2 linked regions of the Phytohabitans rumicis genome follow. The protein of the gene in region 2 interacts with the protein of the main gene of each other region in a pairwise test. Links are inferred from orthologs where the notes say so. Each region holds a gene or a part of one and is shown on either strand. Other genes may lie near its edges.

The links.
Region 1: the proteins of Prum_RS28715 (region 2) and Prum_RS33575 interact in binary tests that used the Escherichia coli proteins (3 or more experiments, as listed by UniProt). The link is inferred for Phytohabitans rumicis from one-to-one orthologs.

Annotation. Positions count from the first base shown.
Region 1 is NZ_BLPG01000001.1:7,347,360-7,351,524, forward strand. The notes cover bases 333-3,267. They hold Prum_RS33575 (cysteine desulfurase family protein), read right to left. Parts: upstream 2,448-3,267; coding sequence 1,218-2,447; downstream 333-1,217. Other genes in these bases: Prum_RS33570 (vitamin K epoxide reductase family protein), read right to left, coding at 608-1,165; Prum_RS33580 (MFS transporter), read right to left, coding at 2,453-3,267. In the rest of the region: Prum_RS33565 (ArsR/SmtB family transcription factor), read right to left, coding at 1-166; more of Prum_RS33580, read right to left, coding at 3,268-3,733; Prum_RS33585 (MBL fold metallo-hydrolase), read right to left, coding at 3,730-4,165. UniProt on the Escherichia coli protein: Master enzyme that delivers sulfur to a number of partners involved in Fe-S cluster assembly, tRNA modification or cofactor biosynthesis. Catalyzes the removal of elemental sulfur from cysteine to produce alanine.
Region 2 is NZ_BLPG01000001.1:6,303,614-6,308,296, reverse strand. The notes cover bases 1,141-4,108. They hold Prum_RS28715 (sulfurtransferase TusA family protein), read left to right. Parts: upstream 1,141-2,499; coding sequence 2,500-2,718; downstream 2,719-4,108. Other genes in these bases: erpA (iron-sulfur cluster insertion protein ErpA), read right to left, coding at 3,792-4,108; Prum_RS28710 (carbohydrate kinase family protein), read right to left, coding at 2,715-3,689; Prum_RS28720 (cysteine desulfurase family protein), read left to right, coding at 1,394-2,503; ctaC (aa3-type cytochrome oxidase subunit II), read right to left, coding at 1,141-1,297. In the rest of the region: Prum_RS28730 (cytochrome c oxidase subunit 4), read right to left, coding at 1-384; more of ctaC, read right to left, coding at 395-1,140; more of erpA, read right to left, coding at 4,109-4,160; Prum_RS28700 (MarR family winged helix-turn-helix transcriptional regulator), read right to left, coding at 4,202-4,636. UniProt on the Escherichia coli protein: Sulfur carrier protein involved in sulfur trafficking in the cell. Part of a sulfur-relay system required for 2-thiolation during synthesis of 2-thiouridine of the modified wobble base 5-methylaminomethyl-2-thiouridine (mnm(5)s(2)U) in tRNA.

The sequences.
Region 1 (4,165 bases), 1.0 Mb from region 2 along the record:
AGGCCAGGTGATTGGACACGATCTGCCGTGACACCCCCAGCAGGTCCGCCAGATCCGCCGGATAGGCCGGGGCCTCCCGCAAGGCCAGCAGCAGCCGTGCCCGCGTCGGATCCGACAGGGCATGCCCGAACCGGGCCAGCACCTGCCCGTACGACACCGTCTCCATAACTCATGAGAGTACAGCGAACTCTGGATACAGCAAATCCTGTATTAGGGTGCTTGCGGTCGTGAAGCGGCGTTGAGCCCCGCCATCGCCGCAGTCGTATGTCATCGTGTCGGGGGCACAGGCCGTCATCGATCACCGGTACGCCGCCCTTGGGCGTACGGCTGATCAGCCAGAGTCGCCAGGCCCGGCGCAGATATGGGCCGGAGTGTCCGGCAGCGGCTCACATGCGCGCTCCCACCCCCGATGCGGTCCCAGCCGCCACCGGGGCACTGACGCAGCGCCCGGGTCGTAAACCGCACCCGCTCTCCCTTCGCCCATCAGCGAAGCAGCTCAGCAGCGGCCCGGCTCGGCCATGTGACCATGGCCGAGCCGGGTGAACGGGCGACCGCCGTCACAACAAGGTGCGCCAGTACGTCCAGAACGCCTCGCCGATCAGCAGGGTCAGGATGAGCAGCCACGCCACCGGGATCGCGGTGTGCAGGCGGGTGACGGCGGTGACCGCCGGCCGCCAGGAGGCGGGGCCGGGAGGTGGCCGCGGTCGAGGTTGTGCAGTGTGGTGTAGCTGAACACGATGATCGTGACCACCCACACGACCATGCAGTACGGGCACAGCGCGCCGATCCGGTAGAGGCTTTGTACGAACAGCCAGTGCACCAACCCGATGCCGAGGATCGTGCCGGCCTGCATGCTGAGCCACCACCAGCGGGGCAGCCGGATCCCTCCGAGTACGGCGACGCCGGTGGCGACCACCACTGGAAACATGGCCACGCCGAGCAGCGGGTTGGGAAAGCCGAACACTTCAGCCTGCGGAGTGTTCATGACCGACCCGCAGGACAGGATCGGGTTGATCGAGCAACTGGGCGTGTAGCCGGGATCGCGCAGCAGCGCGATCTTCTCCACGATCAGGACGAATGCGGCGACGCCGCCGAGCAGCCCGCCGACGGTCAGGACCCAGCCGACCAGCCGGTCGCTGATCGGGCTCCCTCTGAGGACCGACAAGATCACAGGACGGCTCGCGCAACTCGCCACGATCGGCGCGTGGGACTCCTTCTCAGCCGCGCAGGTCCGAATCCTCACCGGCTGATTCCACGGCCGCACAGAGCCGTTCGCGTTCGGCGTCGGAGTGCCGTCTGCGCGCGGCCGTGGCGAGCAGGTTGGCTGCTTGGTCGACGTCGGCGGTGGTGGTCCATCGGCCTAGCGACAGGCGTATCGCCCCGAGCGCGCGGTCGCGGTCGAGGCTCATGGCGGTCAGGACGGGTGAGGGTTCGGTGATACCGCTGTGGCAGGCGGATCCGGTGGAGGCGGCCAGTTGGGGGACGGCGGCGAGCAGCTCGGTTCCTGGTACGCCGGTGATGCTGATGTTGAGGGTGTTGGGCAACCGCTGATCGGCATGCCCGTGGAGGTGTATCCGGTCGGGCAGGGCGGTGTTGAGGGCCTGGTGGAGCCGGTCCCGCAGCTCGGTCAGTCGGGACAGTTCGCTGTCGAGGTTGGCGCGGCTGAGGTTGGCGGCGGTGCCGAGCGCGACGGCGTAGGGGACGTTCTCGGTGCCCGCGCGGAGGCCGTGTTCTTGTCCGCCGCCGTAGATGATGGGTTCCAGGGTCAGGCCGGGGCGCCGGTATAGGGCGGCGATGCCCTTGGGCGCGTACATCTTGTGCCCGACCAAGGTGACCAGGTCGACACCGAGCGCGTCGACGTCGATGGGTATTTTGCCGGCGGCTTGGGCGGCGTCGGTGTGTATTACCGCGCCGTGGGTGTGGGCGATGGCGGCGAGTTCGGCGATCGGCTGGATGGTGCCGGTCTCGTTGTTGGCCAGCATGATCGACACGAGGGCGGTGCGTGGAGTGATCGCCGCGTGCAGGTCGGCCGGGTCGACTAGGCCGTGGGCGTCGACGGGCAGGACGGTGACCTTGATGCCGTGCAGGCGGTGCAGGGCTTGGCAGGTGGCCAGCACGGCGGGATGCTCGGTGGCCTGGGTGATCACATGCCGCCGGTGGTCGGGGGCGGCGAGGACGGTGCCGCGGATGGCGAGGTTGTCGGCCTCGGACCCGGAGCCGGTGAACACGATCCCGGTCGGGTCGGCGCCGATAAGCGCCGCAACTTGTGTACGGGCGGTGGCGAGCGCTGCGGCGGGGGCGGTGGCGTAGCGGTGGGCGCTGGACGGGTTGCCGAAGCCGGTGGCCAGGTAGGGCCGCATCGCGGTGACCACGGCCGGGTCGATGGGTGTGGTGGCGTTGTAGTCCAGGTAGATCGGCTCGCCGTCCAGGCCGGGATGCGTGCTCATCCTCTTCACCCCTTCGTTGAGGCTGGTGCCGGGTGGCGCTGGTGGGTCTCGTACATGCGGATCGCGACGATGATGCCGGAGGCGGCGGTGATCGCGGCGACGAGCCAGATCGCCGCTCGTAGGCCGAGCAGGTCGGCGGTGATCCCGGCGATCAGGGCGCCGGCGACGTAGCCGAGGTCGCGCCAGAGCCGGTAGACGCCGACGGCGCGGGCCCGCCAGGTGGGGTGGGCGACGTCGCCGATGACGGCGAGCAGGACCGGGTACACCATGGCGGTGCCAAGGCCCATCAGGACGGCGGCGATCGCCCACACCGCGAAGTCGGTGGTGGCGGCGACCAGCGCGATCCCGGCGGCCTGCACCAGCATGCCGGCGGCGATGAGCCATTTGCGACCCCACCGGTCCGACAGTCCGCCGGTGATCATTTGCCCGAAACCCCAGACTCCCGGATACAGGGCGACGAGGACGCCGATGCGGGCGACGCCGAGGCCGGACGTGGCGAACAGGATCGGAAACAGGCCCCAGGCGAGGCTGTCGTTGAGGTTGTTCACCAGCCCGGCCTGGCTGGCGGCGGACAGGGCCTTGTCGCGGAAGCTGGTGAGGGTGAAGATTTGCCGACCGGGCAGGGCGTCGTCGTGCTCGCCGTGGCGCGGGATGTGGGTGCGGGCCTCGTGCCGGGCGTGGTGGACGGTCTCCTTGACAAACAGCGTCGACAGGCCCAAACCCAGGGCGGCGAAGGCGAGCCCGAGCAGGAACGGCGCCGGACGCAGCCCGTGTTCGGCGGCCAGAGCGCCGGTCGCCGCCGAGGTGGCGGCGAGGGCGAGGTAGCCGGCGGCCTCGTTGAAGCCCATGGCCAGGCCACGGCGGGCCGGGCCGACGAGGTCGATCTTCATGACGATGGTGGTGGACCAGGTCAGGCCCTGGTTGACGCCGAGCAGGACGTTCGCGGCGATGACCCACCACCACGACGGCGCCCAGATCAGCAGCACGGGCACGGGCAGGCCGATCAGCCACCCCGCGACGAGGACCGGTTTGCGGCCGTAGCGGTCCGACAGCGCACCGGCGGCCAGGTTCGTCAGTGCCTTGGTGACGCCGAACGCGACGATGAAGGTCAGCGACGCGGTGAACGCGCCGATGCCGAACACCTGGTCGGCCAGCAGCGGCAGCACCGTGCGCTCCTGGCCGATCATCCCGCCGACCAGGGCGTTGACCGCGACCAGGAGGATGAACTGGGGCAGATTTTCGCGCAGGCCCAGCCGCGGCGGTGCCGGGCTTGCGGTGGTGGTCATCGGCCGGTGGCCAGGGTCCGGCCGGTGGCCGTGGCCCAGTCGTGGGCGCCTCCGGCGAGGATGGACACCTGGGTGTGGCCGGCGCGTTCGAGCAGGCTCGCGCCGGTGGCGGCGCGCTCGCCGTGCCCGCACATCACCGTCACCGCACCGGCAGGAACGCTGCTCGCGTGGCCGGTCAGGTCGCCGAGTTCGATCAGGTCCGCGCCGGGCAGGTGCCCGGCGGCGGTCTCGCTGGCCTGGCGCACATCGAGCACATTGGCGGTGTCCATCTCAGCCGCGTTCACCACCCGGGCCGTGGCCACCTGTTCGCCGGCGGTCGACCAGGCCGCGAGTCCACCGGTGAGTTCCCCGACGATCGTGGTGTAGCCGACGTTGAGGGCGGGCCACCGGATGTCGGCGGGGTCCTGGCCGGGGTTGCGCACGATGACGATG
Region 2 (4,683 bases):
GAGGAGGCCGCAGGTGGCGAACGTGACCGCGATCAACCCGACCGCCAGCAGCCACCACATCCAGAAGACCAGGCCCAGGCCGGCCACCGTCGCCGCCCCGGCCAGCCCGACCGGCCAGTAGCTACCCGGGCTGAAGAAGCCGATCTCCCCCGCGCCCTCGACGATGTCGGCGTCCGGGCGGTCCTCCGGGCGCGGGTCGATACGGCGGGACACGAACCAGAAGAACCCGCCGCACATCGTGGTCAGCAGCCCGGACAGCAGCAGCCCGATGGTGCCCACCCAGTCGATCTCGCCCATCTCGGCGTTGGTCCACCACGCGTACACGACGCAGGCGAGGTACAGGAACACCGAGACGATGCCGAAGATCCGCCATTCGGTCTTCATCGCGCTGCCCTCACTTTCCGCTGGACGGGTTGAAGTTCGCGGCGTCGCGCTTGGTGTCGAACGGCTTCGTGGTGGTCGCCAGCGGCGGCTCACCGATCGCGCTCAGCGCCTCCGGCGTCGAGGCACCGTCCCGCTTGGCCGCCAGGAACTGGTCGAACTTCTCCGGCGACACGGCACGCAGCTCGAAGTTCATCATCGAGTGGTAGGTGCCGCACAGCTCGGCGCACCGGCCGACGTACCGGCCTTCCTGCTCGATGCTCGCGACCTCGAACTCGTTGCGGATGTTGCCGGGGAAGACGTCCCGCTTGAAGAGCAGCTCCGGCACCCAGAACGAGTGGATGACGTCCTTGCTGGTCTCCTCGAAGCGGATCCGCTTGCCGGTGGGCAGCACGAGCACGGGGATCACGTCGGTGGAGCCGAGCGTGGAGGCGACCGTGTTGGCGTCCGCGCCGGTGCCGTCGCGGTAGTTGAACTGCCAGTTCCACTTGAACCCGACCACCTCGACGACCACGTCAGGGTTGGGCCGCGTCTTGTCGACGTCGGTCTGAATGACCGCCGTGTAGTAGAACAGCACGCACACGACCAGGATCGGCGCGATCGTGTACAGGAACTCCATCGGCATGTTGTACCGGGTCTGCACCGGCAGCTCGTCGCCCCGCTTGCGGTAGCGCACGATGCACCAGAAGATCAGACCCCACACCAGGGCGCCGACCGCCAGCGCGGCGATGGCCGAGCCGATCCACAGGTCGTACATCCGGTTGGCCTGCGGCGTGATCCCGCCCTGCGGCCAGCCGAAACCGTCGACCGCGCTCCCGACATCGCAGCCGGCCAGCAGGGTGACCACCGCCAGCGCACCGGCGCCAAGCCCGGCGAGCCGCCCCACTCGGCGGTTGCGCGTACCCCTAGCGATCACCTGGTCCTGCCTCCCTAGCAGTGCCGTAGCGAGCAAACGGCACATTACTCGACCATGCGTCTACTACACGCCGTGGGGGTGGGTAGCGTCGTTCGCATGCAGGCGTTCTTCGACGCGGCCGCCGGCGCGCCGCTCCATCCGGTCGCGCGGCAGGCGCTGCTCGCCGCCCTTGAGGACGGCTGGGCGGACCCCGGCAAGCTCTACACGCAGGCCCGCCGGGCACGCCAGCTTCTCGACGCGGCGCGCGCCGCGACCGCCGAGATTCTTCGGGTACGCCCCGACGAGCTCGCTTTCACCCCCAGCGGCACCGCGGCGGCACACTCGGCCGTGCTGGGGACCGCGAAGGGGCGCAGCCGCGCCGGCACGGCCGTGGTGCACTCCGCGATCGAGCACTCCGCGGTGCTCTACGCGGCCGGCGCGAGCGGCGTGAGCGTGCCGGTGGACCGCCTCGGCCGGCTGGACCTGGACGCCTGGCGGGACGCGGTCGCCCGGCCCGGGGTCGCGCTGGCCGCCCTCATCAGCGCCAGCCACGAGGTGGGCACGCTGCAGCCGGTACGCGCGGCGGCCGAGGCGTGCGCCGCCGCCGGAGTGCCGCTCTACGTGGACGCGGCGCAGTCGGTCGGTCGCGTCGACGTACCCGATGGGTGGTCTGTGCTGTCCGCGAGCGCCCGGAAGTGGGGTGGTCCGGCGGGCGTGGGCCTGCTGGTGGTGCGCAAGGGCGTGCGTTGGCTGTCGCCGTACCCGGATGGTGATCGGGAGACGTGCCGTGACCTGCCGGCGATCGTGGCGGCCGCGGCGGCCCTGCGGGCGGTGAGCGCCGATCAGGCCGCGCTGGCCGCGCGGCTGGCGCCGCTGGTGGACCGGATCCGGGCGGTGGTGGCGGCGACCGTGCCGGACGTGGAGGTGGTGGGCGACCCGGACGCGCGGCTGCCGCACCTGGTGACCTTCTCCTGCCTGTACGTGGACGGCGAGGCGCTGCTGCACGCGCTGGACCGGCGCGGCTTCGCGGTCTCCTCCGGCTCGTCCTGTACGTCGTCCACGCTGCGCCCCAGCCACGTGCTGGAGGCCATGGGCGTGCTCTCGCACGGCAACGTCCGGGTCTCCCTGCACCGGGACACGACGAAGGCGGAGGTGGACCGGTTCCTGGCGGAGCTGCCCGGCGTGGTGTCCGACCTGCGCGCCGAGGCGGGGGTGGTGGGCCTGTGAGCGAGGTGGTGCTCGACTGCCTCGGCCAGCGCTGCCCGCTCCCGGTGATCGCGCTGGCCAAGCGCCTGCCCCAGGTCGAGGTGGGCACGGTCGTGCGCGTCCTGGCCGACGACCCCGCGGCGGCGAACGACATCCCGGCGTGGTGCCGCATGCGCGCCCAGGAGTACCTGGGCTCGCCGACGCCGAACGCCTACGCGGTGCGCCGGGTGTCCTAGCCCAGGTGCGGGGCCACTTCCTTGGCGGCCTCGTCGCCGTACGAGTCGGCGAGGCGGGCCAGGAAGACGTCCCGCTGGACCAGGTACTCCTGGGTGCCCACGGTCTCCAGGACCAGCGCGGCGAGCAGCGAGCCCACCTGCGCGGCCCGCTCCAGGCTGAGCCCCCAGGCGAGCGCGGCGAAGAACCCGCTGCGGAAGCCGTCGCCGACGCCCGTCGGGTCGACCGCGTCGACGTCGCGGGCGACCGGCACGTGGATGCGGTCCAGGCCGTTGCCGACGATCTCGACGCCGTCCTTGCCCAGCGTGGTGATGCGCACCTTGACCCGGTCGAGCACCTGCGCCTCGGTCAGCCCGGACTTGCTCTCCAGCAGCGATTTCTCGTACTCGTTGGTGAGCAGGTACTCGGCGCCGTTGATGAGCTTCTCCACGTCGCCGCCGTCCATGCGGGCCAGCTGCTGCGACGGGTCGGCCGCGAAGGCGTACCCCCGGATCCGGCACTCCTCGGAGTGGCGGATCATCGCGTCGGGGTCGTTCGCGCTGATCAGGACGAGGTCGAGCCCGCCGGTGCGCGCGGCGACCGGCGACAGCTCGATGTTGCGGGCCTCGCTCATCGCGCCGGCGTAGAACGACGCGATCTGGCACATGTCGACGTCGGTGGTGCACACGAAGCGGGCCGTGTGGGCGACCTCACTGATGTACACCGACTCGCAGTCCACGCCGTGCCGCTCCAGCCAGGACCGGTAGTCCGCGAAGTCCGCGCCCACCGCGCCGAGGAGCACCGGGTGCAGGCCGAGCTGGGCCATGCCGAAGGCGATGTTCGCCGCGATCCCGCCCCGCCGTACGACCAGGTCGTCGACCAGGAACGACAGGGAGACCTTGTGCAGCTGATCGGCGATGAGCTGATCGGCGAACCGACCCGGGAAATGCATCAGGTGATCGGTGGCGATCGAGCCGGTAACGGCGATCTTCATGTCGGCCCTCGGGGTCGGATGCGAAACAAGTGCGCGGGCCAGCCTATGCACAAAGCGGGACCGCCGTACAGGCGGTCCCGCTTTCCGATAGACGATGGTTTCCTAGTGGAACGAGTCGCCGCAGGCACACGACCCCTGGGCGTTGGGGTTGTCGATGGTGAAGCCCTGGGCGTCGATCCGGTCGGCGAAGTCGATGGTCGCGCCCGTGAGGTACGGCGCGCTCATCCGGTCGACGACGACCGCTACGTCGCCGAAGTCGCTCACGACGTCGCCGTCGAGCGAGCGCTCGTCGAAGAAGAGCTGGTAGCGAAGGCCCGAGCAGCCCCCCGGCTGCACTGCCACCCGCAGCCGCAGATCGTCGCGGCCTTCCTGCTCGATCAGAGCCTTGACCTTCTGCGCCGCGACGTCGGTGAGGACGACGGTGGTCGGGGCCTTAGCCTCGGTCGACTCGGACTGCGTCGAAGTGGTCACTTGCAAGTCTCCCTGCGCCGGTGCGGTTGGTTCGGTACTTATCAGGCAACGCTAGCCCGCTGGCCGGCGATTCCCAATCGGCTGTCCTTCGAGTTTAGGTCAGCGGACCCCAGAACGTCGGCGAGCACGGCTCGCTGGGTGGGTCGGGCGGACTCCTGGCGCCGCCGGCCCTCCTCCGTCAGTGTGACGAAGACACCACGCCGGTCCTGCTCACATAGGGCCCGGCAGACCAGCCCGTCACGCTCCAGGCGGGCGACCGCCCGCGACAGCGCGCTCTGGCTGAGGTGGACCAGGTCGGCGAGCTCCTGCATGCGCAGCTTGGCCTGGTCGGCGCCGGCGAGCCGGTCGATCACCTCGAACTCGCTCATGCCGAGGCCATGCTGCTCCTGCAGCTCGCGCTCCAGCGCACACGAAGCGTCGTGGTAGCGCTGCGCCAGCGCACGCCACTCGGCAACGAGCCCCGGATCCACGGACACACCGGCATCCTACCAGATGCCCATACATCTAATGCACATGCATCTAG